Regions from separate parts of the Bradyrhizobium sp. 2TAF24 genome, predicted to be linked through region 3. Evidence: predicted binding sites of a transcription regulator. Region 3 holds the regulator's gene; each other region holds the start of a gene.
The links. The regulator LexA, encoded in region 3, represses DNA repair genes until DNA is damaged. The targets are predictions, from matches to a motif close to TGTTCNNNNTGTGTTCNG.
Positions count from the first base shown of each region.

Region 1: a site for LexA is predicted at 4,410-4,427, ahead of AB4Z37_RS05100 (helicase-related protein). Genes of this name have one in related genera too.
Region 2: a site for LexA is predicted at 6,666-6,683, ahead of AB4Z37_RS02735 (ribonuclease T2 family protein). Genes of this name have one in related genera too.

Region 1 is NZ_JBFRFW010000002.1:396,105-406,133, reverse strand. Features, by position in the region: gene cobT (cobaltochelatase subunit CobT) at 1-1,508, shown strand, start outside; gene AB4Z37_RS05115 (esterase-like activity of phytase family protein) at 1,514-2,563, shown strand; gene rpmB (50S ribosomal protein L28) at 2,651-2,944, opposite strand; gene AB4Z37_RS05105 (DUF3108 domain-containing protein) at 3,400-4,176, shown strand; gene AB4Z37_RS05100 (helicase-related protein) at 4,495-7,836, shown strand; gene AB4Z37_RS05095 (RNA-binding S4 domain-containing protein) at 7,857-8,129, shown strand; gene fdxA (ferredoxin FdxA) at 8,268-8,606, shown strand; gene AB4Z37_RS05085 (CarD family transcriptional regulator) at 9,091-9,864, shown strand.
Region 2 is NZ_JBFRFW010000001.1:612,578-622,606, reverse strand. Features, by position in the region: gene AB4Z37_RS02780 (aspartate aminotransferase family protein) at 1-214, opposite strand, end outside; gene AB4Z37_RS02775 (TadE/TadG family type IV pilus assembly protein) at 597-1,022, shown strand; gene AB4Z37_RS02770 (pilus assembly protein TadG-related protein) at 1,033-2,700, shown strand; gene hisS (histidine--tRNA ligase) at 2,803-4,272, shown strand; gene AB4Z37_RS02760 (tautomerase family protein) at 4,390-4,596, shown strand; gene AB4Z37_RS02755 (thioesterase family protein) at 4,631-5,026, shown strand; gene AB4Z37_RS02750 (DUF3617 domain-containing protein) at 5,045-5,581, opposite strand; gene AB4Z37_RS02745 (hypothetical protein) at 5,668-5,967, opposite strand; gene AB4Z37_RS02740 (hypothetical protein) at 6,200-6,604, shown strand; gene AB4Z37_RS02735 (ribonuclease T2 family protein) at 6,746-7,477, shown strand; gene AB4Z37_RS02730 (23S rRNA (adenine(2030)-N(6))-methyltransferase RlmJ) at 7,552-8,412, shown strand; gene AB4Z37_RS02725 (cold-shock protein) at 8,715-8,930, shown strand; gene AB4Z37_RS02720 (outer membrane protein) at 9,279-9,896, opposite strand.
Region 3 is NZ_JBFRFW010000016.1:80,906-90,934, reverse strand. Features, by position in the region: gene AB4Z37_RS23805 (SurA N-terminal domain-containing protein) at 1-572, shown strand, start outside; gene trpD (anthranilate phosphoribosyltransferase) at 577-1,590, shown strand; gene trpC (indole-3-glycerol phosphate synthase TrpC) at 1,599-2,417, shown strand; gene moaC (cyclic pyranopterin monophosphate synthase MoaC) at 2,429-2,926, shown strand; gene AB4Z37_RS23785 (molybdopterin molybdotransferase MoeA) at 3,055-4,266, shown strand; gene lexA (transcriptional repressor LexA) at 4,419-5,120, shown strand; gene AB4Z37_RS23775 (hypothetical protein) at 5,128-5,322, opposite strand; gene AB4Z37_RS23770 (hypothetical protein) at 5,323-5,655, opposite strand; gene AB4Z37_RS23765 (ComEC/Rec2 family competence protein) at 6,163-8,430, opposite strand; gene AB4Z37_RS23760 (glutamine--tRNA ligase/YqeY domain fusion protein) at 8,538-10,029, opposite strand, start outside.

The DNA of each region.
Region 1 (10,029 bases), on a different contig from region 3:
TCGACGACCACTTCCATCGCGGCAAGTTCGACGAGATCACCGACCGTGCCGACGCGCCGCTTGCCGACGCGCTGGCGATGCTGGTGCGCGAGCGGCTGACCGGCCAGGCGCCGCCGGCGGCGGCGCGCAAGGTGGTCGACCTGTGGCGGCCGATTCTCGAAGACAAGATCGGCGCCCGCCTCGACCGTCTCGACAAGCTGACCGAGAACCAGGAGCGCTTCGGCGACGCGGTGCACGACCTGCTCGAGGCGCTCGAACTCGGTGAGGACCGGAACGCCGACCAGGACGACGACGACCAGCAGGACGATGAGCGCGAGGGCGAGAAGGATCAGTCCGGCGCCGACGGCTCGCCGGACACCGACGCCGCCCAGGAGATGAGCGCGGAGCAGGCGCAGGCGACCAGCGAGGAGCTGTCCGAAAGCGCGATGGAGAGCGCCCAGGCGTCGGCGAGCGACATGTTCGACGACGGCGACATGGGCGACGACGACACGCCCGGCGAGACGTCGCGGCCGCCGCACCGCGGCGGCAACGAGCCGCGCGGGCCGGAGTACCATGCCTTCGCGCCGAAGTTCGACGAGGTGGTGGCCGCCGAGGACCTGTGCGAGCATGACGAGCTCGAGCGGCTGCGCAGCTATCTCGACAAGCAGCTGGCGCATCTGCAGGGTATCGTGGCACGGCTCGCCAACCGCCTGCAGCGCAAGCTGATGGCGCAGCAGAACCGTGCCTGGGAATTCGACCTCGAGGAAGGCATCCTTGATCCCGCGCGGCTATCGCGCGTGGTCACCGATCCATTCCACCCGCTGTCGTTCATGCACGAGAAGCAGGCGACGTTCCGCGACACGGTCGTGACGCTGCTGCTCGACAATTCCGGTTCGATGCGCGGCCGTCCGATCACGGTGGCGGCGACCTGCGCCGACATTTTGGCGCGGACGCTCGAGCGCTGCGGCGTCAAGGTCGAGATTCTCGGCTTCACGACGCGGGCCTGGAAGGGCGGCCAGTCGCGTGAAGCCTGGCTCGCTGCCGGCAAGCCGGCCAATCCGGGCCGTCTCAACGACCTCAGGCACATCGTCTACAAGTCCGCGGATGCACCCTGGCGCCGCGCGCGCAAGAATCTCGGCCTGATGATGCGCGAGGGGCTCCTCAAGGAGAACATCGACGGCGAGGCGCTGGACTGGGCGCACAAGCGCCTGCTCGGGCGCCCCGAGCAGCGCAAGATCCTGATGATGATCTCCGACGGCGCGCCGGTCGACGACTCCACCCTGTCGGTCAATCCCGGCAATTATCTGGAGCGCCACCTGCGCCATATCATCGAGGAGATCGAGACCCGCTCGCCCGTCGAGTTGATCGCCATCGGTATCGGCCACGATGTCACGCGCTACTACCGCCGCGCGGTGACCATCGTCGATGCCGAAGAGCTGGGCGGCGCGATCACCGAGAAGCTTGCCGAGCTGTTCAGCGAAACAGAGGTGCCGGCGGCGCCGCGCAGCCGACGGCGTCTGCACTCCTGAGCCCGATGTCCGTGCGATCCGGCCGTGGGAGACTGCTGCCATGGGTTGCTGCGGCGGCGCTCGCGCTGGTCGCGGCGTCGCTGACGCCGTCGCCAGGAGGCGCCCAGACGGCCGTGTCGTCGGGCCCGGTCGCGATCGAGGTCAACAGCCGTCCGATCAGCTATTTTTCTCATCGCGAGCCGTCACGGGTGCGGTTCGGATCGCTCGAGTTCGTCAGTGGCCTGGTGCTGACATCATCCTTCCGCGGCTTCGGCGGACTGTCGGCATTGCGGCTCGATCCGCGCGGCGAAAGCTTCACCGCCATCAGCGACAAGGGTGACTGGTTCACCGGCCGTTTCGTCTATCGTGGCAAGCAGCTCGCAGGGCTCGCCAATGTGGTGGCGGCGCCGATCCTCGGACCGGACGGTGTGCCGATCGCCCGTCGCGGCTGGTACGATACCGAGTCGCTCGCGTTCGATGGCGCGGCGGCCTACATCGGGATCGAGCGCGTCAACCACATCCTGAAGTTCGAGACGTTCGGTCGGGACGGGGTGCGGGCACGCGGCGAGCCGATCAGCGCGCCGCCGCTGCTGCGCAGGCTGCCGCACAACAAGGGCGTGGAAGCGCTCCTCGCCGTGCCGCACACCATGCCGCTCGGTGGCACGCTGCTGGCGATCTCCGAGCGCGGACTGGATTCGGCCGGCAATATTCTCGCATTCCTGATCGGAGGGCCGTCGCCCGGACAGTTCAGCGTCCGCCGCACCGAGGACTATGACGTCAGCGACGTGGCGCTGCTGCCGTCGGGAACGTTGCTGCTGCTCGAGCGCAAGTTCTCCTTCATCTCGGGGGTCGGCATCCGTATCCGCCGGATTCCGCTGAGTGCGGTGGCCCCCGGACAGGTGGTGGACGGCCCGACCATCTTCGAGGCCGATCTCGGCAACGAGGTCGACAACATGGAGGGGATCGACGTGCATCAGAGTGCGGACGGCGACACCATCCTGACCATGGTCTCCGATGACAATTTCTCGCTGCTCCAGCGCACGCTGCTGCTGCAGTTCAAGCTGGTCGATCCGTAATCAGGGTGGCGGCGAGGCGCGCAGCCGCACAACAAAAAAGCCGGACCAAAGGCCCGGCTTTTCGTTCATCACGATCCAGTCCGGCGATCAGCTCGCTGCGGCCAGGGTCTTCTTTTCGATCTGGCGCTTCAGTTCGAGCGCACGCGGCGAGAGGTCGGTGGCCTTCGCCTTCAGCAGATAGGCATCGAGCCCGCCGCGGTGATCGACGCTTTTCAGCGCGTTGGTCGACACGCGCAACCGCACCGAGCGGCCGAGGACGTCGGAAATCATGGTGACGTTGCACAGGTTCGGCAGGAACCGGCGCTTGGTCTTGATGTTGGAGTGGCTCACCTTGTGACCCACCTGGGGGCCTTTAGCGGTCAGTTCGCAGCGCCGGGACATTGGCGAAATCCTCTGTCGTCCCCGAAAGCTGCCCTAAGGCGCACGGGGGTTTAAAATCGCGTCCATTTCAGGAACCGCGGACGTATAGGGGGCACAGCGGCCATCGTCAAGCCAAAGCGACCGGCTCCTCGCGAAGAAACCAATGGAACCGGTAATTTAGCCCGTTTAAGCCGATTAGGGCCGGGTTTTGGCGCCGAGGGCCCCAACATACTAACGACGCAATCGCCGCCGCACTATTCCCTCGATGACTGCAGGGCCCGCCGACGCCCCGAATTTCACCTTGTTGGAAAATGCCTTAGCGGCGGCCGCTGTGTTTGCCGCAAAGTTCGCTTATATGCCTCAAGGGTGTGGAACAGGACTCGCCGTTGGTGGTGGTTGATCGGTTTTTCCAGATAGGTGGCCATTGGTCGTGGGCTCGGCTCGGGCTGGGCGCCGGATGCCTCGCGGCTGTGGTGATGGCGCCGGTCGCGGCGTCCGCCCAGGGGCGGCTCGAAGCCCGCTATGAGGCGAGCCTCGCAGGCATCCAGGTCGGCAAGGGCTCCTGGGTCATCGATATCTCCGATGATCAATTCTCGGCCTCGGCAAGTGGCGGCTCGACGGGCCTTTTGAAAGCGGTTGCCGGCGGCTCCGGCACCAGCGCCGCACAGGGGCGGATGGTCAACGGGCAGTTTGCACCGGTGAACTACACCGCGACGCTCACCACCGACAAGAAGTCGGAGACGATCCGCATTCAGCTCACCGGCGGGAGCGTCAAGGAAAGCTCGATCGAGCCGGAGCCCGAGCCGACGCCGGAGCGCATTCCGGTGACGGAGGCGCAACGCCATGGTGTCGTCGATCCGATGACCGGATCCCTGGTGCGTGTGCCGGGGACGGCCGATCCGGTCGGCCCGGAGGCCTGCAAGTCGAATGCGGCGATTTTCGACGGGCGCATGCGTTATGACCTGCGTCTCGACTACAAGCGCCTCGAGACGGTATCGGCCAAGGGATATCAGGGGCCGGTCGTGGTCTGCGCCATCGCGTTCCGGCCGATCGCGGGCTATGTGCCCGACCGTCCGGCGATCAAGTACCTGATCGCCCAGCGCAACATGGAAGTGTGGCTGGCGCCGATCGCCGGCACCCGCGTGCTCGTTCCCTACAAGGTGCTGGTGCCGACGCCGGTCGGGATGGCGGCCCTGGAGGCCACCCAGTTCGTGTCCACCGCCACCGTGCGGACGACAGCGAAAACGCAGTAGCTCAAGGCTCTCAGCGCTCGTTGGAAAAATCGCCGAAGGGAGCCCGCATCGTGCAAGGAATCCTGTTGACTCCTGTCGGGAAGGCGCTGCACCCCGTTGTTAACGTTTGGGTGCGCGTATCACGTGATTTTGCACGGCGGAATCTCGATGTAGTGCCGGAAATCTGCGACGAGCAACGACATCTTGGGGCGCCTTGTCCGCACATCGCGCGAGTCAGCGATTCGGACGTGGTTCGTTCCGGACTCGTTCCAGAGCTTAAGTCCGCACGCATTTCGCGTCGCAATGTGAAACAGATCTAGCCGGGGATTGCTGAAGCTCATGTCCTTGTCTCCCTTGTCGCAGGCGAGCGGCCGCGCGCCCGGCGCCGGCGTCACCGCCGTGCTCGGCCCCACCAACACCGGCAAGACCCATCTCGCCATCGAGCGCATGCTGGCGCATTCCTCGGGCATCATCGGTTTGCCGCTGCGCCTGCTGGCGCGCGAGGTCTACAACAAGATCGTCGCGCGGGTCGGCCCGGCAGAGGTCGCGCTGATTACCGGTGAGGAAAAGATCAAGCCGCCGCGGCCGCGGTATTGGGTTTCGACCGTCGAGGCGATGCCGCGCGATCTCGACGTCTCGTTCCTCGCGGTCGACGAAATCCAGATCGCCGCGGATCTCGAGCGCGGCCACGTCTTTACCGACCGCATTCTCAACCGGCGCGGCCGCGACGAGACGCTGCTGCTGGGCGCGGCGACGATGCGCCCGATGATCGAGAAGCTGCTGCCGGGTGCCAGCATGGTGACACGGCCGCGGCTGTCGAGTCTGCTGTTCGCCGGCGATCGCAAGATCACGCGGCAGCCGCGGCGCACCGCCATCGTGGCGTTCTCTGCCGACGAGGTCTATGCCATCGCCGAGCTGATCCGCCGCCAGCATGGCGGCGCCGCAGTGGTGCTGGGATCGCTGTCGCCGCGCACGCGCAACGCCCAGGTCGATTTGTTCCAATCGGGTGATGTCGACTATCTGGTGGCGACCGACGCCATCGGCATGGGGCTCAATCTCGACGTCGATCACGTCGCGTTCGCGTCCGACCGCAAATATGACGGCTACCAGTTCCGCCGCCTGACGCCGTCGGAGTTCGCCCAGATCGCCGGCCGGGCCGGCCGCGCCACCCGTGACGGCACTTTCGGCACCACCGGGCGCTGCGCGCCATTCGAGCCCGAGCTGGTGGATGCGCTGCAGAACCATGCCTTCGACAGCGTCAAGCTGCTGCAGTGGCGCAATTCCAGGCTCGATTTCTCCTCACTCGGCGCGCTGCAGGTGTCGCTGGCGCAGTCTCCGAACCATGAGGCCCTGACCCGTGCCCCGGTGGCCGAGGACCTGCGGGTGCTCGACCACGTCTCCCGTGACGCCGAGGTCCGGGACATGGCGCACGGCGCCGAGGCGATCGAGCGGCTCTGGGAGGCCTGTCAGGTCCCGGACTACCGCAAGGTCGCGCCCGCAGCGCATGCCGAGCTTGTCACAACCCTGTTCGGGTTCTTGATGCAAAAAGGTCGCATTCCGGACAACTGGTTCGCGGCGCAGATCGCCCAGACCGACCGGACCGACGGGGACATCGATACGTTATCCGGGCGGATCGCCCAGATTCGGACCTGGACCTTCGTGGCCAACCGCCCTGACTGGCTGGTCGACCCTGAGCATTGGCAGGGTATTTCCCGGTCCGTGGAAGATAAATTGTCAGATGCGCTGCATGAACGGCTAACTGAGCGTTTCGTTGATCGCCGGACCAGTGTATTGATGCGCCGCTTGCGAGAAAACACGATGCTGAATACGGAAATTGGAAAGACCGGCGAAGTCGTTGTCGAGGGCCATGTGATCGGCCGGCTCGACGGGTTCATGTTTGCGCCGGATGCCGCGGAAGCGGGGTCGGAGGCCAAGGCGCTGCAGGCTGCGGCGCTCAAGGCGCTGGCCGGGGAAATCGATGCACGCGCCGACAAGCTGTCGAAGGCGCCGGACGACCAGTTCGTGCTGGCCTCCGACGGCACCTTGCGCTGGACCGGCGACGCGGTGGCCAAGCTGGTTGCGGCCGACGACGTGCTGCATCCACGGGTGCGCATCATCGCCGACGAGCGCCTCACCGGCGCGCCGCGCGATGCGGTGCAGGCCCGGCTCGACCTGTGGCTCAAGACCCACATCGAGAAGCTGCTCGGGCCGCTGTTCGAGCTGACCAAGGCCGAGGACGTCACCGGCATCGCCCGTGGCATCGCCTTCCAGCTCGTCGAGGCGCTCGGCGTCCTGGAGCGGCAGAAGGTCGCTGCCGAGATCAAGGATCTCGATCAGCCGTCGCGCGCCACGCTGCGCAAGTACGGCGTGCGGTTCGGCGCCTACCATATTTATGTCCCTTCGCTGCTGAAGCCGGCGGCCCGCGGCATCGCGTCGCTGCTGTGGGCGCACAAGCAGGACAATGTCGATGTCTCGGCGCTGTCGAGTGCCCAGCACCTGGCCTCCAGCGGCCGGACCTCGTTCCCGGTCGACAAGGCGCTGAACCGCGATGCCTACCGCGTGCTCGGCTATCGCCAGTGCGGCGAGCGTGCGGTTCGTGTCGATATTCTGGAGCGCCTCGCCGATCTCATCCGCCCGGCGCTGGCCTGGCGCGACAATTCGCCGGGCCCCAAGCCGCCGGGTGCGTTCGACGGCCGCGGCTTCACGGTGACTCAGGCGATGACGTCGCTGACGGGGTCGGCCGGCGAGGACTTTGCCTCGGTGCTGCGCGCGCTGGGCTATCGGATGGAGAAGCGTCCGCCGTTGCCGCCCGCGCCTGCCGCGGAGCCGGTGGTGGCCGCCGCCAGCGAGACGCCCGCCGCTGAGGCTGCGTCCGATCAGGCAACCTCGGACCAGGTGTCTCCCGATCAGCTGCCTCCCGATCAAGTGTCTTCGGATCAGGTTGCCGTCGACGCGGTCGATGTCGCGCTGGCGACTGATGCCGCCGAGGTTCCGGACGCCGTTGTGGATGCGCCGGCCGAGCTGGCGGCGCCTGTCGCCGAAGCGACACTCGCTGCCGATCCGGAAGCCGTGCCCGTTGCTGTGGAAGAGGCTCCAGCTGCAGAGGCGGCGGTCGACGCTCCGGTGGCCGGCGACGAAGCCGGCGCTGCGGTCGCGGAAGCGTCCAGCGAGGTGGTCGCGGCTGAGGCGACGGAGGCTCACGTTTCCGCTGAGGCCGCGACCGAAGCGGCGGCTCCAGCCGAACCGGAACTGGTCGAGGTCTGGCGTCCGGGCGGACGCTCGGAAGACCGGCGGCCGCGCCATGATCGCCATCCTCGTCGGGGCCAGTCCCATGCCGGGGCGGATGCCGCAGCCGGCGAGGGCCGCGGCCGGCGTGATCGTCGCGACGATCGCAGGCCACGTCAGGACCAGGCTGCCGCGGAAGCGGGCGACGGCGCAGCAGCGCGCGAGTCGCAGGGGCACAACCGCAACAAGCAGCGCGGACGCCTCCCTGATGGCTTCAAGGGCAAGTTCCGGGGCAGCAATGCCGGCGGCCGCAACGAAGGACGTCCGCCGCATGGCCAGCGTCATGGCCAGAGTGCACCGCCCCGCGAGCGCGACCGGCCGATCGATCCGAACTCGCCGTTCGCCAAGCTCGCGGCGCTGAAGGAACAGCTCACCGCCAACCGCAAGGACGGCTAGGCAAGGGATCTACCGCCCGCGTGGACCGTCAGCGCATCGACAAATGGCTGTGGCACGCGCGGGTGGTGCGCACCCGATCCGACGCGGCGGCGCTGGTCTCCAGCGGCCACGTCCGTCTTAACGGCGAGCGTGAGACTTCGCCGGGCCATGCGGTGAAGCCGGGTGACGTGCTGACCATCGCGCTCGATCGTTCGGTGCGGCTGCTGAAAGTGGCCGGCTTTGCCGAGCGCAGGGGGGATGCACCGTCGGCGCGGACACTCTATGAAGATTTGCAGGGATCGTCGCCGGTCTGAAGCCGCGCGCCGGCCCCGCCTCCTCAGTCCTGAGGACTTGGGTGATGGCCGGGTTACTGCTATGCAGCGCTTGGCTTGCAGCAGCGGTCGTCCTGCGCTACGCCATCGCGTGATATCAGACCGGTTCCGGAGCCTTGGATGACTTACGTCGTCACAGACAACTGCATCAAATGTAAGTACACGGATTGTGTCGAGGTTTGCCCCGTCGATTGCTTCTACGAGGGCGAGAACATGCTGGTGATCCATCCGGACGAATGCATCGATTGCGGTGTCTGCGAACCGGAATGCCCGGCGGACGCGATCAAGCCGGATACCGAGCCCAGTCTCGAGAAGTGGCTTGAGCTCAACGCCAACTATGCCAAGAGCTGGCCGAACATTACCCAGAAGAAGGATCAGCCGGCGGACGCCAAGGAATTCGATGGAGTCGAGGGCAAATTCGAGAAGTATTTTTCCTCGAACCCCGGCAGTGGCGACTAAAGTTGCGGTGGCGGCGCCATGTTGGCGCCGTTTTTCCGGGTATTTTCCGGAAAACCGAATCGACTTTTAACCCTAATTAATGAACGGGGCTTCAGTGGCCGCGTTCGCTGCACTGCCGAACCCGCATAAATCATTGATTTTTGCGGGAAATGTGTTATTCTGGTCACATTCAATAAGCCGGACCCCGTGTTGCCTGCTTATGGCCCGCTGGGTTCCCCATAATCATTGAACAGGGGCGTGGCGGTTCCACGCGCAGGTTGTGGCCAGCAAAACGCGTAACCAGAGTACGTCTAAATCGGCGTCATCCAAATCGGCTTCGTCGAAAACGGCAAAGAAGACGACTGCCGCCGCCCGTAGTGCGTCAAAAAGCCCTGCCAAAGGTTCCGCCAAGAAGGATGCCCGCGCAGCGGCCTCGAAATCGACCGCTCACAAGGCGACAGTGAAACCTGCGCCTGTCAAATCCTCCAAGAACACAAGAAGTGAAATGCCAAAAACCTCTGCCAAGACTGCCAAGGCCCCCGTTGCGAAGGCAGCTGCTCCCAAGGCCGCTGCCCCCGTCGCCAAGCCGGCCGCTCCGAAGCCGGTTGCGGCGCCTGCTGCAGCCAAGCCTGCCGTGAAGCCCGTGGCCGCGCAGCCGCGCGTGGAGGAGCCGAAGAAGCCGTTGACCCAGCGTCAGGGCTTCAAGACCAATGAATTCGTGGTCTATCCGGCGCATGGCGTTGGGCAGATCCTGTCGATCGAGGAGCAGGAGATCGCGGGCGCCAAGCTCGAGCTGTTCGTGATCAACTTCATCAAGGACAAGATGACGCTCCGTGTGCCGACCGCCAAGGTCGCCCAGGTCGGCATGCGCAAGCTGTCGGAACCGGCGCTGGTTAAGAAGGCGCTGGAGACGCTGAAGGGCCGCGCCCGCATCAAGCGCACCATGTGGTCGCGCCGGGCCCAGGAGTACGAAGCGAAGATCAATTCGGGCGATATCGTCGCCATCGCCGAAGTGGTCCGCGACCTTTATCGCTCCGAGTCGCAGCCCGAGCAGTCCTACAGCGAACGGCAGCTCTATGAGGCGGCGCTGGATCGTCTGTCGCGCGAGATCGCCGTGGTCCAGCACATCACCGAGACCGAGGCGGTAAAGGAGATCGAGGCGTCGCTCGCCAAGAGCCCGCGCCGCGGTGTGGCCAAGGCCGAAGCGGAAGGCGATGGCGAGGCCGATGCGGACGATGCCGACGGCGAGGATTCGGTCGCCGAGGACGAGGCGGCCTGATCGCAGCGGCCTACTGCCCAAGAACAAAAAGCCCGGCGCATGCGCCGGGCTTTTTTGTTGCGTAGCGAGCGTGTTTTCGAGCGAAGCATGCCCCGGACTTGATCCGGGGGAGGCCCCGGTTCGCGTGAAGACAACGCGTCAAACCAAAAAATGAGAGCGCGTTCG
Region 2 (10,029 bases), on a different contig from region 3:
CGCGGTTATGGCCGGCATTGCTGCACCACATGCCGGCGGCGCCGTCGATCAGCTTGCGCCCGTCGGAGGTGAAGTAGTGCATGTCCTTGGCGCCGACGACCATGCGGGGCGCACGCTTGAAGGCGCGGTTCGCCGTGAACGGCATCCAGTAAGCGGCGAGATCGTTGGGAACCGTGGAGGGCGCGAGGGGGGCGGCGCTGCTGTTCGAGGACATGATGACCTGCTGTTTTTTGAACGGTTTTTGAGGCGGTGTCGCCGAGTGTCCGATTCTTACATTCGCATCACTCTGCGGCGGGCCGCTTTGCGAATGCGGGAGCTGTAAGGACACCAGCGAATATCAGTTTCTAGCGTGGTCTTGGACCTGACATGGGGCTTGAGAACCAGCGGCGAAGCTGACGCGAATGTCAGATCCACCATGCCAGCATCGTCACCCTATCAGGTCGCGGACGAGGCGGAAGGGTCGATGCTGACCATGCCATCGTAGGGGATTCGACGGATGGATGGCGGCAGGAAAATACTACCTAAGATTTAGTTTCTGATTCATCCGCACTTAAAGGTTGTGTGGTGTGATTGTGGCGATGACACGGAGAGCCACCATGCGTTGGTTTCGACGGTTTCGGGCCTGCCGCGGCGGAGCATCGGCTGTCGAGTTCGCGATGATCGCGCCGGTGTTTCTGATGCTGGTGTTCGGCATCGTCATTTATGGCAGCTATCTTGCGGTGGTGTATGGCGTGCAGCAGCTGACGGCGGCTGCGGCGCGCTCCTCGATCGCCGGGCTCAGCGACACCGAGCGCAGCAGCCTCGCCACGAGCTACGTGACCGCGAATGCCGGCTCCTATCCGTTGCTGTCCGCGGGCAACCTGACGGTCAATGCGGCGGCTTCCCCGTCCAACGCCAATGTGTTCGTCGTGACCGTCAACTACAACGCGTCCGGTCTCTTCATCTACACGCTGCCGAGTTTCATGCCGACGCCGCCGACGACGATCGTCAGCTCCGCGGCGATCCCGCGCGGCGGTTTCTGAGGAGATCATCATGCGGCGAACGATCCGGGGCTTCCGACGTGACCGCCGCGGCAACATCGCGGTGAGCGGCGCGTTGATGATGCTGGTGATGTGCGGCTTCGCCGCCTTCGGCATCGACATCGGCTCGATCTTTCTCGATCAGCGGCGCACGCAGAGCGCTGCCGATCTCGCCGCGATCGTCGCGGCGAGCAACATCAACAATGCAGTCAATGCCGCTACGGCGGCGGTGGTGGACAACAACTATCCTGCCAACTCTCTCGTGGCTGTGGAGTATGGTACATATGTTGCGAACGCGGCGCTGTCGCCGCAGCAGCGGTTCACCACCGCCGCCGGGCCCGGCCCCGGCACCAATGCCGTCCGGGTCACGCTGCAGACCCAGACCCCGCTGTATTTCGGCAAGGTCCTGGTCGGCAGCAACAGCGTCAATGTGCGCGCCACCGCGACCGCCGCGACCACCGGGATGGCGTCGTTCGCGATCGGTACGCAATTGCTGTCGCTCAATGCCGGCCTGCTCAACCAGATCCTCGGCAGTCTGCTCGGCACCACCTTGTCGCTGTCGGTCATGGATTATCAGGCGCTGCTCAACGCCCAGATCGACGCTTTCAAATACATGTCGGCGCTGGCGACGCAGGTCAACGTCACCGGCGTGACCTACAATCAACTGCTGGCGGGACAGGTGAAGATGCCGGACCTCGTCGCGGCGTTGCTGGCGACGCAGCGGGCGGCCAACGGCAACAATTCGGCGACGCTCGCGCTGTCGAGCATCAACCAGGCGGTGGTCGGTCTCACCAGCAAGTTCACTGCGCAAGCGCTGATGAATCCCGGCCCCTACGGCGGGTTGGTGGCTGGCCAGACCCCGCAAGTCGCGGTGCCGGTATCGGTGCTCGACATCCTGACCGCGATGGCGGTGATCTCCAACGGCACCAATCAGATCGCGGCGGGGCTCAATCTCAACCTGCCCGGCATCGCCAGCGTCGCGCTGCAGGCGACGGTCGGCGAGCAGCCGGTCGGCTCGAGCTGGTTCACCGTCGGCGCGGTCGGCGCCAGCGTTCATACCGCTCAGACGCGGGTGTTTCTTCAGATCCAGCTGCTCGGCAGCGGCAGCGTTGCCGCGGTCAACCTGCCGATCTATGTCGAGGTGGCGCCGGGGACCGCGACGCTCAACGCGCTGCAGTGCGGCTATCCCGACATCAGCACCTCGACGGTCACGCTCGGCGTATCGCCCGGCATCATTGATGCCTGGATCGGTGGGGTGACGAGCGCCGACATGACCAACTTCACGACCAAGCCCAACCCGCCGCCGGCGACGCTGGTCAATCTCGGCCTTATCCAGGTGACAGGACTAGCGCACGCCACGATGTCCAACAGCTCGCCGACCAGCGTCAATTTCAGCTATGCCGATATCCAGGCGATGACCCGCAAGACCGTCAACACCACCTCGTTCCTGTCGTCGCTGACGGCGAGCCTGCTCGGCAACCTGAACCTGAATGTGCAGATCATCGGGCTCGGCCTGCCGATCCCGGGGCTCACGGCCCTGGTCGCCAGCATCATCGGTGGAGTGACCGCGCCGGTCGATCAACTGCTCGCATCGGTGTTGCAGACGCTCGGCATCAGCCTCGGCCAGGCGTCCGTCTGGGTGACCGGCATCCGCTGTGACGGCGCCGTGCTGGTCAACTGACGAGCGGCGCGCGATTCCGATCTGCTTGCCCCTGCGTCCCCCGGCTGCTAACCGGTGGCCACGAGTAGGTTATTCTGACCTGCATCCGTGGTGGCGAGCGACATGTCCGAGAAAGCCAAAAAGCCCCAGAAACTCAAGGCCCGCCTGCCGCGCGGGCTGGCCGACCGCGGTCCCGTCGAGATCGCCGCGACGCGGCGCATGATCGCCACCATCCAGCGCGTCTACGAGCTCTACGGCTTCGAGCCGGTGGAGACGCCGGCGATGGAATATACCGATGCGCTCGGCAAGTTCCTGCCGGACCAGGACCGCCCCAACGAGGGCGTGTTCTCGTTCCAGGACGACGACGAGCAGTGGATCAGCCTGCGCTACGACCTCACGGCGCCGCTGGCGCGCTATGTCGCCGAAAATTTCGACGCACTGCCCAAACCCTATCGCAGCTACCGCGTCGGCTACGTCTATCGCAACGAGAAGCCGGGCCCCGGGCGTTTCCGCCAGTTCATGCAGTTCGATGCCGATACCGTCGGCAGCGCCTCGCCGGCGGCGGACGCCGAGATCTGCATGATGGCTGCCGATACCATGGAGGCGCTCGGCATCCCGCGCGGGGCCTATGTGGTCAAGGTCAACAACCGCAAGGTGCTCGACGGCGTGCTCGAGGCGATCGGCCTCGGTGGCGACGCCAACGCCGGGCGCCGCCTCACCGTGCTGCGCGCGATCGACAAGCTCGACAAGTTCGGGCCCGACGGCGTGCGGCTGCTGCTCGGCGAGGGCCGCAAGGACGAGAGTGGCGATTTCACCAAGGGCGCGCAATTGTCTGTCGACGCCATCGAGAAGGTGATCGCCTTCACCGAGGGTAAGCCGGCCGGGGACTCGCCGCTGGCGGCGGAGGGCCAGGCCGAGCTCGACCAGATCCGCCAGCTCGTCAACGCCGGCGGCTACGGCGAGGACCGCATCCGCATCGATCCGTCGGTAGTGCGCGGCCTCGAGTACTACACAGGCCCTGTCTACGAGGTCGAACTGCTGCTCGATACCAAGGACGAGAAGGGGCGTCCGGTACGCTTCGGCTCGGTCGGCGGTGGTGGTCGCTATGACGGGCTGGTGTCGCGCTTCCGCGGCGAGCCGGTGCCGGCGACGGGCTTCTCGATCGGCGTGTCGCGCCTGCAGGCGGCGCTGTCGCTGATCGGCAAGCTGGACAGCGCGCCGGACATCGGGCCTGTCGTGGTCACGGTGTTCGATCGTGATCGCGTTGCCGATTATCAGGCGATGGTCACGAGGCTGCGCCAGGCCGGTATCCGCGCCGAGCTCTATCTCGGCAATCCCAAGAACATGGGCAACCAGCTCAAATACGCCGACCGCCGCAACTCGCCCTGCGTCATCATCCAGGGATCGGACGAGAAGGCGCGGGGCGAGGTGCAGATCAAGGATCTGATCGAGGGCGCCAAGGCGGCGGCGGCAATCGCTTCCAACCAGGAATGGCGTGAGACGCGTCCGGCGCAGTTCGCGGCGCGCGAGGATGCGCTGGTCGAAGCCGTGCGCGAGGTGCTGGCCCGCCACGACGTCAACTGGTCCGCCTGACCGCGCCGTCTGCCGGTGCACAGCCATGCATCGGCGGAGCAGAGCGGTTGAGCAAATGATCGATGAAGGAATGCGCAGGGTCTGCCACACTGTCGCTGCGCAGCAGGAGGAGAAACGATGCCCGAAGTTCACGTCTTCATGGCCGAAGGCCGCACCGACGAGCAGAAGAAGAATATGATGTTCGACATCACCCAGGCGCTGGTCAAGAACCTTGGCGTGCCGGCGGACGTGGTCACGGTGCAGATCGTCGAGGCGCGGCTCGCCGACAAGATGAAGGGCGGCGAGACGTTCGTCGAGCGGGTGGCCAAGCAGGCCAAGAAATAGACGCCGTCATCGTCGTCAACCGCGCGGGGATGACATGAACGAGATGGCGGCGATCTCCATCGGGATGAGCGCCGAGCGCGGCGTGACGGTGACCGATGAGCTGACGGTCGCCCATGTCGCCGCGCACATGCCGCGGGTCTATGCCACCCCGATGATGATCCTGCTGATGGAGATGGCCGCGACGGTGGCCATCGCGCCGCATCTGCCGGATGGCTTTGTCAGTGTCGGCACGGAGGTCAATGTCCGCCACCTCGCGGCGACGCCGGTCGGGCGCCTGGTGCGCGCAACCGCGCGGGTGATCCGGATCGACGGCCGAAGCGTCCTGTTCGACGTCGCGGCTTTTGACGGTGATCGCAAGATCGGTGACGGCACGCACCGGCGTGGCGTCATCAATGTCGCGAAGTTCGAGAAGCGTTTTTCGGTCGCCTGATTGCGGCGTCGGCCGGCATCACGGCTTGCGCATCAGGCTCTTCGCCGCTTCCAGGTCCTTGATGTTGACCTTCATGCCGCCGGGCATCACGACATCGCCCGGCTTCTGGTCGGGTTTGCAGGCGCCCAGCCATTTCGCGTCGACGGTGACGGCGGTTTCACGCGGCACCGCGGCCGGGCCGCCGGACTGCTGTGATGTGATCCTGGCGGTGTAGGCCGAATTGAAGTCGCCGGCGATCTCCGCATGGGAAGTCATCGAGACCCCGGCAGCGGCACACTGGGCGTCGACCACAAAACCTGTCGCGGTCTTCTGGACCTTGCGATCGGCGCAGGTGTCGCGCTGCATCGGTCCGGCCATGGCAACCATCTGCTTGTCGGTGGTTTCGTCGGTGCATTGCTGGATCGTCATCGCCGGCACCTGTCCGCCTGCGATCGCCACCTTGAGGTCCCATAGCCCGGCCTTGCGGGTCGGCAACTCCTCTGCGTGCGCGGCGGCGGGCAGTGCAACGCAGATCAGGGCCGCACCAAGCACGCGGGACAGCGGGACGGTTCGCATGGAAGAAGAACTCCGGGCAGACGTCAAAACCTCGTCGCAGCTTGGACGATGCGGCGGGGAATTTGGTTCGGAGAATTCGTGCCGCCTCAGTAGCGCACGCTCAGCGGCCGCTCCGCCCGTCCCTGCGGCACCCAGATGCAGGCGAACGAGAGATAGCCGCCGTAGGACGGCTGCACGCCGGTCAGCTTCACCACCTTGCCGTACTGCGCACAGTGATTGACAGCGAGCGCCCTGACGTCGGTCTCGCCGGCCAGCGCATAGGCGATGATGCCGCCGGTATCATTGCCCTTGAAGGGCGGCACGTAGTCGGCCCGCGCGTGGCCGACCGTCAGCCCCCCGGCGAGGGCGCCAAGCACTGCCAGCACGCCGGTCATCTTCGTTCGCATGTCGATCTCCGGTTCGATTCCGACCCTCAACTTACCGGGCGCCCGCACAGCTGAGAAGCCGGCAAGGGCGATCCGCCGGGAGTTGTCGCTCGGTGTTGCCGCGGTGCACTTGACCTCATGCCGGCTTCGCGGCACCGTCCGCCGCAATCAACTTTGGCAGGCGGTCATGCGCAAGCTCCTCACGTCTTTCAGCCCATCCAGCATCGGAGCCGCTTTCGGCGTGCTTTTCGCCATGCTGGCGTTCCAGCCGGCGGCGCAGGCCGCCAATCCTCTCGAGATGAACTTCTGGCTGTCCGGTCCGCACTATGACGGCAATGTGCCGGGGTGCGAATCGGCGCTCGACACCATCTCATCGCGGTTCTCCGCCAAGGAGGGCGAGTTCTGGAACTCGGGTCTGCAGATCACCGGCTTCGCCAACGTGCGCGAGGTGGCGTTCCGGCCGTGGGCGTCGAACACCATTCCGCGGCGCTTCTGCTCGGCCAGCGCGATGCTGAGCGACGGCCATGCGCGGCAGGTCCACTATTCGATTATCGAGGATGGCGGTTTCGCCGGCTACGGCCCGGATGTCGAGTGGTGCGTCACCGGGCTCGACCGCAACTGGGCGTACAACCCGGCCTGCAAGGCGGCCCGCCCGTAAGCCCTTCTCCTATTTCAAGAATACGAAGCCCTGCGGAAGCGATCCGCAGGGCTTCGTATTTTGTTCTTGAAATGTTCTGGTTCGCTGGCTAGGGTCGCCGCGTGTCCGGTTGCGTCTCTGTTTGCGTTTTGGGGGATTGCCATGTTCGATTTGTCGGCTTTGCGTTTCTCGACCCGCGCTGTTGCCAAGCTCCTGCTGTTTTCCATCCTGATCGGCCTGCTGGCCGGCGTGCTTCCCCCAGGTCCGGCATCGGCGCAGGACCGGCGGCAGAATGCACCCGGCGAATTTGATTTCTACGTGCTGTCGCTGTCGTGGTCGCCGTCGTTCTGCGAAGCAGCGAGCGAGCGGGGCAACACTGGCCGCAACCAGCAGATCCAGTGCGGCGGGCGGCCCTATTCGTTCGTGGTGCATGGCCTGTGGCCGCAGTATGACCGTGGCTTTCCGAACTACTGCCAGCGTCCGGCACCGCGGCTCGACCGCAACATCGTCTCCTCGATGCTCGATCTGATGCCGGCCCCGGGATTGATCTTCAACGAATGGGACAAGCACGGCACCTGCTCGGGCATGCAGGCGCGGGCCTATTTCGAGACTGTGCGCAAGGCGCGGGCGGTGGTGAAGATTCCGACCGAATATCTCGAGCTGTCGGAGACCAAGGTGGTGTCGCCGGCCGAAGTCGAGGACGCCTTCGTGAAGGCCAACCCTGGACTCAGCAACGCGGCGGTCGCGGTGACCTGCGACAGCCGCCGCCTCAGTGAGGTGCGCATCTGCCTGAGCAAGGACCTCCAGTTCCGCGCCTGCGAAGAGATTGATCGGCGCGCCTGCCGTCGTGACAAGGTCGACATGCCGCCGATGCGCGGCGGTTCGAGCGGCTAAGTCCCGCCCCGGGGCGCCGCCAGGCCGAGCGGCGGCGTTTCCCTTTGCCGGAAAAATGCTCTACCGATGCCGGCATGAACTACCGCCATGCCTTTCACGCCGGAAACTTCGCCGATGTCGTCAAGCACATCGCGCTGGTGCGGATCCTGTTGTACCTGCAGGACAAGCCGGCCGCCTTCCGTGTCATCGACACCCATGCGGGGGCGGGGCGGTACGACCTGACCAGCGTCGAAGCCCAGCGCGGCGGAGAATGGCTGACCGGCATCGCGCGAGTGATGCAGGCGCGATTTTCCGACGCCGCGCTGGCATTGATCAGCCCTTATCTGGACATCGTCCGGGCCTTCAATCCGCCCGGGCAGCTCAAGGTCTACCCTGGCTCACCGTTGATCGCACGGGCGCTACTGCGGCCGCAGGATCGCCTGGTGGCCTGTGAGGTCGAGCCCCAAGCCCGCAAGGGCCTGATCGATGCCCTGCGGCGGGACGAGCAGGGCCGGGTGGTCGACCTCGATGGCTGGACCGCCTTGCCGGCCTTTGTGCCGCCCAACGAACGGCGCGGCCTCGTGCTGGTGGACCCGCCGTTCGAAGCTGCCGACGAGTTCACCCGCCTGGCGGACGGTTTTGCCGCAGCCTTCGCCAAGTGGCCGACCGGCAGCTACCTGCTGTGGTATCCGGCCAAGCAGCGCCGGGCGACCGATACCCTGGCCCAGGCGGTGGCGCGGGTCGCCGCCACCCGGCTTACGCCGGACAAGGTGCTGCGAATCGAGTTCAGCGTGGCCCCCCAGGACCCCGACGGGGGCCTGACATCCGCCGGCCTGCTGGTGGTCAATCCGCCTTGGACGCTGGCGAACGACCTGCGAATCCTGCTTCAGGAATTGGAGAAGCCCCTGGGGATCGGTGGTGCGGCGCGCTTCAAGGTTGAGTTTGCCAAGACCTGACAACCCTTTGGCGGTTAGATCCAGCCAAACGATCTGAAATTGCAACTGAGCCATAGTCAATTTGCATAGAAGCGTATTATGCTCGTCATGTGAGGGCGGGCTTTACGTTCCGCTTCCGCGAATGGAGGCGGCGGAGTGACGAGGCCTCTGGGGGATTTCAGGGCAAGGTCGGCCGTGACAGGCCTGCCCCGCCTGCCGGGATGAACCCCCAGCGTGCCGATGCTTTCCGGAAGTGAATGTCCGGTCGCGCCGATGCGTGGAATGCGCAGCGGTGAAGCATTGCGGGGAGAGGAGTTTTCCCGATGGCTATGACGGGTACCGTCAAGTTCTTCAATGGTGAGCGTGGCTATGGCTTCATCAAGCCGGACGATGGTGGCCGCGATGTGTTCGTCCACATCACGGCGGTCGAGCGCGCCGGTCTGAAGGACCTGAAGGAAGGACAGCGCATTACGTTCGAAGTTGAGCCGGACAAGAAGGGCAAGGGTCCGAAGGCGGTGGACCTGGTCGTTTCATCCTGAGCCGTCGGCTCGGGCGGACTTGAACTGAACGCGTCGAACGAAGCTTGCGGCGACTGCTGAGTGCTCCGCATCCGAAGTTCGTGATACATCGCAGCGTACTCCTCCACGATTTTCGGATGCAGGAGGGGCACTAGCAAATCTCGGATTCTAGTGCCGCTTTTCGCTCCGAAGCTCCTGAGATGAGCTTGCGGCGGGTTGTGCGGGAACTTCAGGCTGGTGGCACGAGTGCCCTCGCACGCAACCGGCTTGCTGTTTCCAGACAACCGCTCGACAACGGTATCGTCGGCAAAAAAAATCCCGGCTTGCGCCGGGATTTCAAGGGCTGGTGTCCGGCAGCTCGAGCTGCTCTTAGAAGTGATAGTTCACGCCGAGGCGAATGGTGCTGAAGGTGAAGCCGTTGTTCGTGCCGGTGAGCACGAAGTTGTGGTGCGACAGGTCCGTGTACAGATACTCGACCTTTGCCGACCAGTTCGGGGCGAAGCTCATTTCGGCGCCGCCACCCAGCGTCCAGCCTGCGGTGGTGTAGGATTCGGTGCCGCCGAACGCTTCCGCCTTCACCTCGCCGAATGCGAGACCGCCGGTGCCGTAAATCAGGATGTTGTTCATGGCGTAGCCGACGCGGCCGCGCACCGTGCCAAACCACGGATTGGAGAACTTCCAGGCCGCGAAGCGATCATCGGCGCCGCTCGCCTGGATATCGCCTTCGATGCCGAACACGAACTGGCCCGACTGCCAGTTGTAGCCGGCCTGCACGCCGCCGACGAAACCGGACGGCCGCGTCAGGCTGTTGTCGACCTCGCCCCAGCTGTAGCCAAGGTTGGCGCCGAGATAGGGGCCGGCCCAGCTGAAGGCGTTGAGCGGCTGATTGACCGTGTAGGGGCGGTAAGGCAGGTCGGCAGCCTGGGCCGACAGGGCCGTCATGCAGATGGCCGCGCACATCGCGGCTCCAAGGTGTGCCTTGCTCATCTCGATACTCCGAACTCCACTCGCCCGCCTGCCGCCCGTTCCCAGCCACGTCCTGCTGGAACCCGTACGGTTACGGAAGTCCAAACCTGATACGCGGGATTTATCGAGATCTTTAAGTTAAACGGGGGTTAAG
Region 3 (10,029 bases):
TCGCCAGCAACGTCAATGTCGAGAACGATCCGCAGCAGTACAATGGCGGCTACCTCTGGTACGACGTGCTGGACGTCACGCCGTCGCGCGACCGGACGCTGGACGAGGTCAAGGCTGAGGTCGAGACCCGCTGGAAGGACGACCAGATCGCGAGCCGCCTGCGCGACAAGGCCAAGGACATGGTCGCCAAGCTCGAGGGCGGCGCGACCCTTGCCGATCAGGCCACGGCCTCCGGCGTCAAGGTGGAAACGTCGGCACCGCTGAAGCGCGATGCTCGCAGCGAGGGCGTGCCGGCCACGCTGGCCGAGGCCGCCTTCCGCACGGCCAAGGACGGCTATGGGCAGTCGCCGGGCGCCTCGTCGACGGAAATCATCGTGTATCGCGTCACCGCGATCGGCGTGCCGACCCTCGACCTCGCGGCCGATGACCTCAAGAAGATGAAGGACGGCCTGCGGCAGACGCTCGCCGACGAGCAGATCGGTCAATACATCGCTCGCCTCCAGACCGACCTGGGCGTCACCATCAATCAGACCGCGCTCGCAGTCGCGACCGGCGCAGCCAACAGCAACTGATCCCATGGACGATTTCAAAGCGATCATCGGCAAGGTGGCGACCGGCGCCACGCTGTCGCAGCAGGAAGCCGCCGTCGCCTTCGACCGCATGATGTCGGGTGAGGCCACCCCCTCGCAGATGGGCGGCCTGCTGATGGCACTGCGGGTGCGCGGCGAAACCGTCGAGGAGATCACCGGCGCGGTGTCGGCGATGCGCGCCAAGATGCTGCGGGTGAAGGCGCCGCCGGATGCGGTCGACGTGGTCGGCACCGGCGGCGACGGCTCCGGCTCGGTCAACGTCTCGACCTGCGCTTCCTTCATCGTCGCCGGCACCGGCACGCCTGTCGCCAAGCACGGCAACCGGGCACTGTCGTCGAAATCCGGCGCGGCCGACTGCCTCGCCGCGCTCGGCGTGCGCATCGACCTCACCCCTGATGACGTCGGCCGCTGCATCGCCGAGGCCGGCATCGGCTTCATGTTCGCGCCGACCCATCATCCGGCGACCAAGAACGTCAACCCGACCCGCACCGAGCTCGCCACACGCACCATCTTCAACCTGCTGGGACCGCTGTCGAACCCGGCCGGCGTCAAGCGCCAGCTGGTCGGCGTGTTCTCCCGCCAGTGGGTGCAGCCGCTGGCGCAGGTGCTCAAGAACCTCGGCTCCGATGCCGCCTGGGTGGTGCACGGCTCCGATGGCCTCGACGAGATCACCCTCACCGGCCCGACCTTCGTCGCCGCGCTCGAAGGCGGCGAGATCCGCACCTTCGAGATCACCCCCGAAGAGGTCGGGCTGTCTCGCGTCGAGCCTGGCGCGCTCAAGGGCGGCCAGGCCGAGGCCAACGCCGAGGCCCTGCAGGCGGTGCTCGACGGCAAGCCCGGCGCGTATCGCGACGTCGCGCTGCTCAATGCGGCGGCGACGCTGATGGTAGCCGGCCGCGCCAACACGCTGGCCGAAGGCGTCACGCTCGGGCAGCAGTCGCTCGATAGCGGGGCGGCGCTGCGCAAGCTCGAGCACCTCATCGCCGTTTCCAACGCGTGACGCCGCCGATGTCCGACATCCTGACAAAGATCGAGACCTACAAGCGCGAGGAAATCGCCGCCGCCAAGCGCGCCCGGCCGCTCGCCGAGGTGGAGGCAGCCGCCAAGGCCGCCCCTGCGCCACGCGGCTTCGCTGACGCGATCCGCCGCAAGCTCGCGCGCGGCGACTATGCCCTGATCGCCGAGGTCAAGAAGGCTTCGCCCTCCAAGGGCCTGATCCGCCCCGACTTCGATCCGCCGGCGCTCGCCCGCGCCTACGAGGCCGGCGGCGCCGCCTGCCTGTCGGTGCTCACCGACACGCCCTCGTTCCAGGGCCATCTCGACTTCATGGTGGCGGCGCGCGCCGCGACGCAATTGCCGGTGCTGCGCAAGGATTTCATGTTCGACACCTACCAGGTGGTCGAGGCGCGCGCCCATGGTGCCGACTGCATCCTGATCATCATGGCGGCGCTCGACGACGCGGCCGCGCGCGACATCGAGGACACAGCGCTCGCGCTCGGCATGGACGTGCTGCTCGAAGTCCACGACCGTGCCGAACTCGACCGTGCGCTCAAGCTGCGCTCGCCGCTGCTTGGCGTCAACAACCGCAACCTGCGCACCTTCGAGACGACGCTGGCGACCAGCGAGGCGCTCGCGCCGCTGATCCCGAACGACCGCATCGCCGTCGGCGAGAGCGGCATCTTCACGCCGTCGGACCTGTCGCGCCTCGCCCGCGTCGGCATGTCGACCTTCCTGGTCGGCGAAAGCCTGATGCGCCAGCAGGACGTCACCGCGGCGACACGCGCCCTGCTCGCGCGTGATGCCGCAGCTCGCGCCGCCGCTCACTGACGGTTGAAACGATGACCAACGCGCCCAAGGCCGGCCTCACGCACATCGACGCCAGGGGCGAGGCGCGCATGGTCGACGTATCCGACAAGCCGGCGACCGAGCGCCTCGCGGTCGCCGAAGGCTGTGTCGTGATGTCGAAGGACACACTCGATCTCGTGGTCTCCGGCCAGGCGAAGAAGGGCGACGTGCTCGGCACCGCGCGGATCGCCGGCATCATGGCGGCGAAGCGGACTTCAGAGCTCATTCCGCTGTGCCATCCGCTGGCGCTGTCGAAGGTCACCGTGGACATCGAACCGGACGCCGCGCTGCCGGGCTGCCGTGTTACTGCGACCGTCAAGGTGACGGGGCCGACCGGCGTCGAGATGGAAGCGCTGACGGCGGTTTCGGTTGCCTGCCTGACGATCTATGACATGATCAAGGCGGTCGAGCGGGGCGCGCGGATCGACGCCATCCGCTTGATCGAAAAGCAAGGCGGCAAGTCCGGGCATTACAAATCTGGCCAAGACTAGTTTGGTCACGACGAGTTCGGCCACGATCCGTTCAACCGGACCTGATCCGCGCCGGACCCGAAACTGGCGCGCCCGCAGCCCGATCAGATCGGCGGCAGTGGTCGCCTCACCCACGAGGGAGTTGAACGATGGCGCTGATGCCGGTTGCGGACGCGCTCGCGGCGGTGGTGTCCGGTGTCGAGCCGCTGCCCGAGGAAACCGTCACGCTCGACGACGCCTATCACCGCGTGCTGGCGCGCGATGTGGTTGCGCTGCGCACCCAGCCGCCGGCGGCGATGTCGGCCATGGACGGCTACGCCGTGCGTGCGGCGGATGCCGCGAGCGTGCCGGCGCGCCTGACCGTCACGGGCGAGATCGCCGCCGGACGGCCGTTCGCAGGTCAGTTGGGTCCGGGCGAGGCGCTGCGCATCTTCACCGGCGGCGTGGTGCCTGACGGGGCCGACGCCATCGTCATCCAGGAAGACACCGCACGCGACGGCGATACCGTCACCGTCCAGGAGGCTGCGGTGGCCGGCCGCCACATCCGCCCGGCCGGCGTCGACTTTCGCGAAGGCGACGTGCTGCTGCGCGCCGGGACCCGCCTCACCGACCGCGCCCTGTCGCTGGCGGCTTCCATGAACCACACCGCGCTGCCGGTGCGCCGCCGGCCGAAGGTCGCGCTGGTGGCGACCGGCGACGAACTGGTGATGCCCGGCGGCCAGCCCGGCCCCGGCCAGATCGTCTACTCCAACGGTTATGCGCTGCGCGCCCTGGTCCGCGCCGAGGGCGCCGACGTCCTCGACCTCGGCGTCGTCGGCGACACCATGGAGGCGACCCGCGCAGCGATCCGGCAGGCCCGTGACAGCGGCGCCGACGTGCTCGTCACCACCGGCGGCGCCTCGGTCGGCGACCATGACGTGGTCAAGCGCGCGCTCGACGCCGAAGGCGTCGACATCGCGTTCTGGAAGATCGCGCTGCGCCCCGGCAAGCCGATGATGCACGGCCGGCTCGGCGGCATGCGCCTGCTCGGCCTGCCGGGAAACCCGGTGTCGTCCTATGTCTGCGGCTTCCTGTTCGTCGTGCCGCTGCTGCGCGCCCTCGCCGGCCGCAGCGAGTTGCACACGCCGCTGGAACCGGCAGTGCTCGGTTCCGACCTGCCGGCCAACGACCAGCGCCAGGATTACCTGCGCGCCCGCCTCGAACTGCGCGCCGATGGCCCTCCCGTGGCCACGGCGGTGCGCCAGCAGGACAGCTCGCTCCTCGGCCACCTCGCGGCCGCCGGCGCCCTGATCGTGCGCCCGCCGTTCGCGCAAGCCGCCCCGGCGGGCTCGGCGTGCGTCATCCTTAAGCTTCCCCTGTAGGCCGCCGGTGTTTTGTTGACGTCAAATTAAGAGGTTGCGGAACACATATCGAACATATAGGGTCCGTTCATGATTTGTTTCGAGCGAGTCCTTACCGCCCGAGACGTCTGACGGTCAGCGTTCGCAGCACCGTATTTGGGGGATTGGTTAAGATGCTCACACGCAAGCAGTACGAACTTCTCCGCTTCATCAATGAGCGGCTGAAGGAAGCGGGCGTGCCGCCCTCATTCGACGAGATGAAGGATGCGCTCGACCTGCGCTCCAAGTCCGGCATCCACCGTCTGATCACAGCCCTGGAGGAGCGCGGCTTCATCCGCCGCCTGCCGAATCGCGCGCGCGCCATCGAAGTCATCAAGATGCCCGAGCAGGCCGCCTCCGGCGGCGGCGGCGCCCGCCGCGGCTTCACCCCCAGCGTGATCGAGGGCAACCTTGGCCGTGTCGTGCGTACCACCTCCGAGGATGAAGGCGGCCGTCCCGTCGCAATCCCGGTGATGGGCCGCATCGCCGCCGGCACGCCGATCGAGGCACTGCAGACCCGCAGCCACACCATCAACGTGCCGCCCGAGATGCTGGGCTCCGGCGAACACTATGCGCTGGAAGTACGCGGCGACTCGATGGTCGAGGCCGGCATCCTCGACGGCGACATGGCGCTGATCCAGCGCACCGAGAGCGCCGACACCGGCGACATTGTCGTCGCCCTGATCGACGAGGAAGAGGCGACGCTGAAACGCTTCCGCCGTCGCGGCGCCTCGATCGCGCTGGAGCCGGCCAACGCCGCCTATGAAGTGCGGATCCTGCCGCCCAACCGCGTGCGCATCCAGGGCAAGCTGATCAGCTTGTACCGTCGCTACTGAGGCCACCTCAGTCATCAGACTGGCGATCGGCCTCGACCGGCGTCGCATCGACGGGCCACCAAAGCCCGGCGCCGCCTATCAAATCCTTGTCGCTGAGCACCTCCAGCGACGGCGGCCAATCCCGCCCTTTCGGCTTCAGGGTCTCGACCGCAAGCGCCGGCCGCCACAGGCCGCCGACGTCAGCGGCCCAGTTCCCGATCAATCACATTTCTGGATTCTGTTGACGCTCCCAGCTAAGCGCCGTGAGGGGGACATGGAGATCTCTGAGAATCCGGCGAACAAGATGCGTGATGCGCTCCACGTCCCGCTGCCGGCTGTCGATATAGATCGTCGCGGTATCCTTGGGATGGCCACGATAATGGCGAACCGCAACTTCGATACCGTTGTCCAGCCTGAACGATGCTCCTTCAAAGTGGTCGAGATCATCGACCCCTTGCGTGATCTTGGCTCGTCCTGAAAGAATTTGATCAACCGGCAACGAAATGATCGCCTGCGGGATGACCTCGACGCTGAGACACTCGATTGGCTTGATCATTTGAGTCCAATCCAGTCACGGTTGGCCATTCACGAACCTCGACAGCGGGATTGCAGCACATGTCGTGCCATTCGCGTCTGTTCGTTGCAGCACCCCCGAAGTTCCAAGATACCATCTCGCTTCAAATGGGGTTCCAGACCCGGGGGTGGGACTGACCGGCGTGTCGAATTCAACACCCCGCTTCCCACTTGGCAAGCTACTCTTGTAGGCCTTAACCGCAGGTAAGCTGCTTTGGGCCGTATTCGATCCCGGCTTACCCCAAATTTCCATGGAACTTTGTTGGGCCTGCGCGTCAGCTACCGTTTGAGTCGGCGATTCCAAGCGATGAAGCGGTCCTGGCACGACTCAATCCCCCCACTGAGCGACACCCCGCCAGATACTGTGTTCCACCTGTAATTGTGTCAACGCCAGCCATGCGCGCATGACTGGTGCACTGAAACCTGCCGCGGAGCCGCGTGCGCACCCCACGGCAGGCTGATCAGCCTGTACCGCGGTGACTAACGCCCATCAGTCATCGGACTGGCGATCGGCATCGACCGGCGTCGCATCGACAGGCCGTCCTGCCGCAATCGGGCCGGCATTGTCCTCGCCAGCCACTTCCGGCGACCATGGGCGGTCACGCCCCGTCGGCTTCTGGGCGTCCGCAGCAAAGCCCACGTCGGTCCGCCGCAGGGCCAGCGCTCCGAAGCGACGGATCCGCGCCTGGTCGATCACCTGTGCCGCACAGCTCGGCGGCGGGCGGGCGCGCGAGACCATCAGGCTGGCCCGGACGCAATCGTCCGCCCAGCCGTCAGGCCGGATCGACAGCGCCACCAGGGCGCCGTCACGCAAGGCCGTGATGCACCCCGTCACGTCGCAGGAGACGCCCTCGCCGAGCGACGGATCGGTGGGGAGGCGGGCGTCCGCGTCCGCCGCGAGCCACTCCTTGAGCAGGAACGCGTCCTTGCCGAGCCGCATCAGGTGCAGCCGACCGTCTCTGCCCCGCACGGCAACATTCTGCCCGTCCGACGACACCAGCACGTCCGGCTGCGGCGTCACGAGCGCCCAGACTGTTGCCCCCACCATGACGGCCACGCCGCTCCAGCGCAGCGCCGTGCGGCACAGCGCCAGCACCAGCATCCCCGCTGTCGCCAGCAGCAGCGGCCCGGTGCCGAACGCCGCCATGCGCCCGATCGCCCCGGGCAGCGCCGTCACCCACTGCGCCACGAGGACCATCCAGGCGATCCCCACATCCATCAGCGACCAGAAGATGCCGTCGAGCCCGAACGGCATCGCCACCAGCCCGAGCAGGCCGGCCGGCATGACGAGCCCGGATACCACCGGCATCGCGGCGAGATTGGCGAGCACGCCATAGGGCGTGATGCGATGAAAATGGAATGCGGCATAGGGCGTGGTGGCGAGCCCTGCCACGAAGGAGGCAAACAGCAGCACCACCAGCTCGCGACCGCCCCACAGCGCCACCCGCGCGACAAGCGAGTTGTCGGCCGTCGCAAACAGCCGCGGCATGCCATGGGCGACCAGTGCCACCAGCCCCAGCGTCGCGGCGAACGACATCTGGAAGCTCGGATGCACCAGCGCCTCGGGTGCGACGACCAGCACCACCATCGCCGCGATCGCAAGCGTGCGGAAGGTGATGGCGCGACGATCGACCATGATCGCCAGCAGCACCACCGCCGTCATCAGGAAGGATCGCTGCGTCGCCACCTCCGAACCCGACAGCACGAGGTAGAACGCGGCTCCGAAGAGCGCGACGCCGGCCGCCCATTTCTTGATCGGATGGCTCGCCGAAAGCTGTGGGATCAGCGCCAGCAGCGCCCGCACGATGCCGAACACCGCACCGGCGACCACGGCCATATGGTAGCCGGAGATCGACAGCACATGGCCGAGCCCGGAAATGAACATCGCGTCGTTGACCGGCGTCGTGATCGCATCACGCCGCCCGGTCAGCAGCGCAGTGGCGATCGCCCGGGAGTCGCCGCTCAGTGTGGTGCCGATGCGTGCATCGATCGCATCGCGCATGCCCTGCAGCGCCGCGGCATAGCGTAGCCACAGCCCGCCGCCTTGCGGCGGCGCCTGCGTCACCTTGATCGCCCCCATGACGAATCCAGAGGCGCCGATCCCCTGGAAAAACAGGTCGCGCGCGAAATCGTAGGAGCCGGGCCGCAGCGGCGCGATCGGCGGCGACAGCCGCGCCTTGAGTTCGACGAAACTGCCGACGGCCGGTCCCGCTCCCTTGCGCACCGAGAGGCGGACGCGAGAGAGCGTCGTCTCATGCCGCGGCACCTCCATCTCGGTCACGCGCAGCACGAAACGATCGGTGCGCTCGCGCACCTCATAGGTTTCGACGAAGCCCTTGATGCTGAGGGCGGCCGTCGGCCGCGTCAGGACCGGATGGGCGACGCGCGCGGTCCTGATGGTCGCGTTGGCAAACCCCGCCGCGACCGCCGCCAGCATCACCATCAGCGGAAACACCGCATGGCGACGCAGCAGGATGCAGGCAATGGCGAGCGCGACAGCCGTCGCCACGGCGATCCACAGCACCGGCTCGTGATCCGCCGCGAAATAGATGGCGATGCCGGTTCCGAAGGCGACGGGAACCCAGGGCAGCAGCCGCCCGGGTCCGGCTTCGGCGCGAACGAGGTCGAGCAGGCGGCTGAGCCACGCCGTCCAGGGTGTGACGCCGGCGCCGATGCCGACGACCGCCGGCACGACCGGGCCGGTCGGCACCGGCCACGTTCGCGTGCGGCTGCGTCCCCTGCCCCCTTGCGGCGCCATGACCGTCCGCCGATCCCCAGACTGCCCGAGGAGGCGATGCTATCTCAGCAGCCGGCGCCCGCCAGCCGCATCTGGAGACGGCCGGCGATTTTTTCTCCGGACGGCGCTCAGCCAGCCCCGCCGCCCGCCACCTTGGCCCAGGTATCCTTGAGGCCCACCGTGCGGTTGAACACCAGCCTGCCCGGCGTCGAATCCCGGTCACGGACAAAATAGCCCTGGCGCTCGAACTGCACGGCGGCTTCGGAATTGTCGGTCGCCAGCGCCCGCTCGACCATGCAGCCCTGCAGCACCTCCAGGGAGTCCGGATTGAGCTGGGAGGTGAAGTTCGCCCCGTCCGGCGACGGATCGCTGAACAGCAGGTTGTAGAGCCGCACCTCGGCCGGCACCGCCTCGGCGGCGCTGACCCAGTGGATCGTCGCCTTGACCTTGCGGCCGTCCGGCGCATTGCCGCCGCGCGTCGCGGGATCGTAGGTGCAGCGCAGCTCCACCACCTCGCCGCTCGCGTCCTTGATCACCTCGCGGCAGGTGATGAAATAGCCATAGCGCAGCCGCACCTCACGGCCGGGCGCCAGACGGAAGAACTTCTTGGGCGGATCTTCCATGAAGTCGTCGCGCTCAATGTAGAGCTCGCGGCCGAAGGTGATGCGCCGCGCGCCCTGCGCGGCGTCGTCGGGATGGTTGACGGCCTCGACCTCCTCGGTCTGGCCTTCCGGATAATTCTCAATCACCACCTTGAACGGCCGTAGCACCGCCATGCGGCGCGGCGCGGTCTTGTTCAGCGTCTCGCGCACGGCGAAATCGAACATGCCGATGTCGACGGTGCTGTTGGCCTTGGCGACGCCAATGCGCTTGACGAACTCACGCAGCGCCGCCGCCGGCACGCCGCGCCGCCGCAGGCCGGCGAGCGTCGGCATCCGCGGATCGTCCCAGCCCGTGACGCGCCCGCTGCGCACGAGCTCCGTCAGCACCCGCTTCGACAGCAGCGTGTGGGTGACGTTGAGGCGGGCGAACTCATACTGCCGCGGCCGCGACGGCACCGGCAGGTTCTCCAGGCACCAGTCGTAGAGCGGCCGGTGATCCTCGAACTCCAGCGTGCAGATCGAGTGGGTGATGTGCTCGATGGCATCCGACTGGCCATGGGCGAAATCGTAGCTCGGATAGATGCTCCAGGCATCGCCGGTGCGCGGGTGGTGCGCATGCAGGATGCGGTACAGCACGGGGTCGCGCAGGTTGATGTTGCCGGAGGCCATGTCGATCCTGGCGCGCAGCACCCGCGCGCCGTTCGGGAACTCACCGGCGCGCATGCGCGCGAACAGGTCGAGGTTCTCGTCCACCGAACGATCGCGGTACGGGCTGTTGCGGCCGGGCTCGGTGAGCGTGCCGCGGCTGACGCGGATCTCCTCCTGGGACTGGTCGTCGACATAGGCCTTGCCGGCCCGGATCAGATCCTGCGCCCAGGCATAAAGCTGCTCGAAATAGTCGGACGCGAAGTGCAGGTGCGTGCCCCAGTCGAAGCCGAGCCAGCGCACATCATGCTCGATGGCATCGATGTATTCCTGCTCCTCCTTGGTCGGGTTGGTATCGTCGAACCGCAGGTGG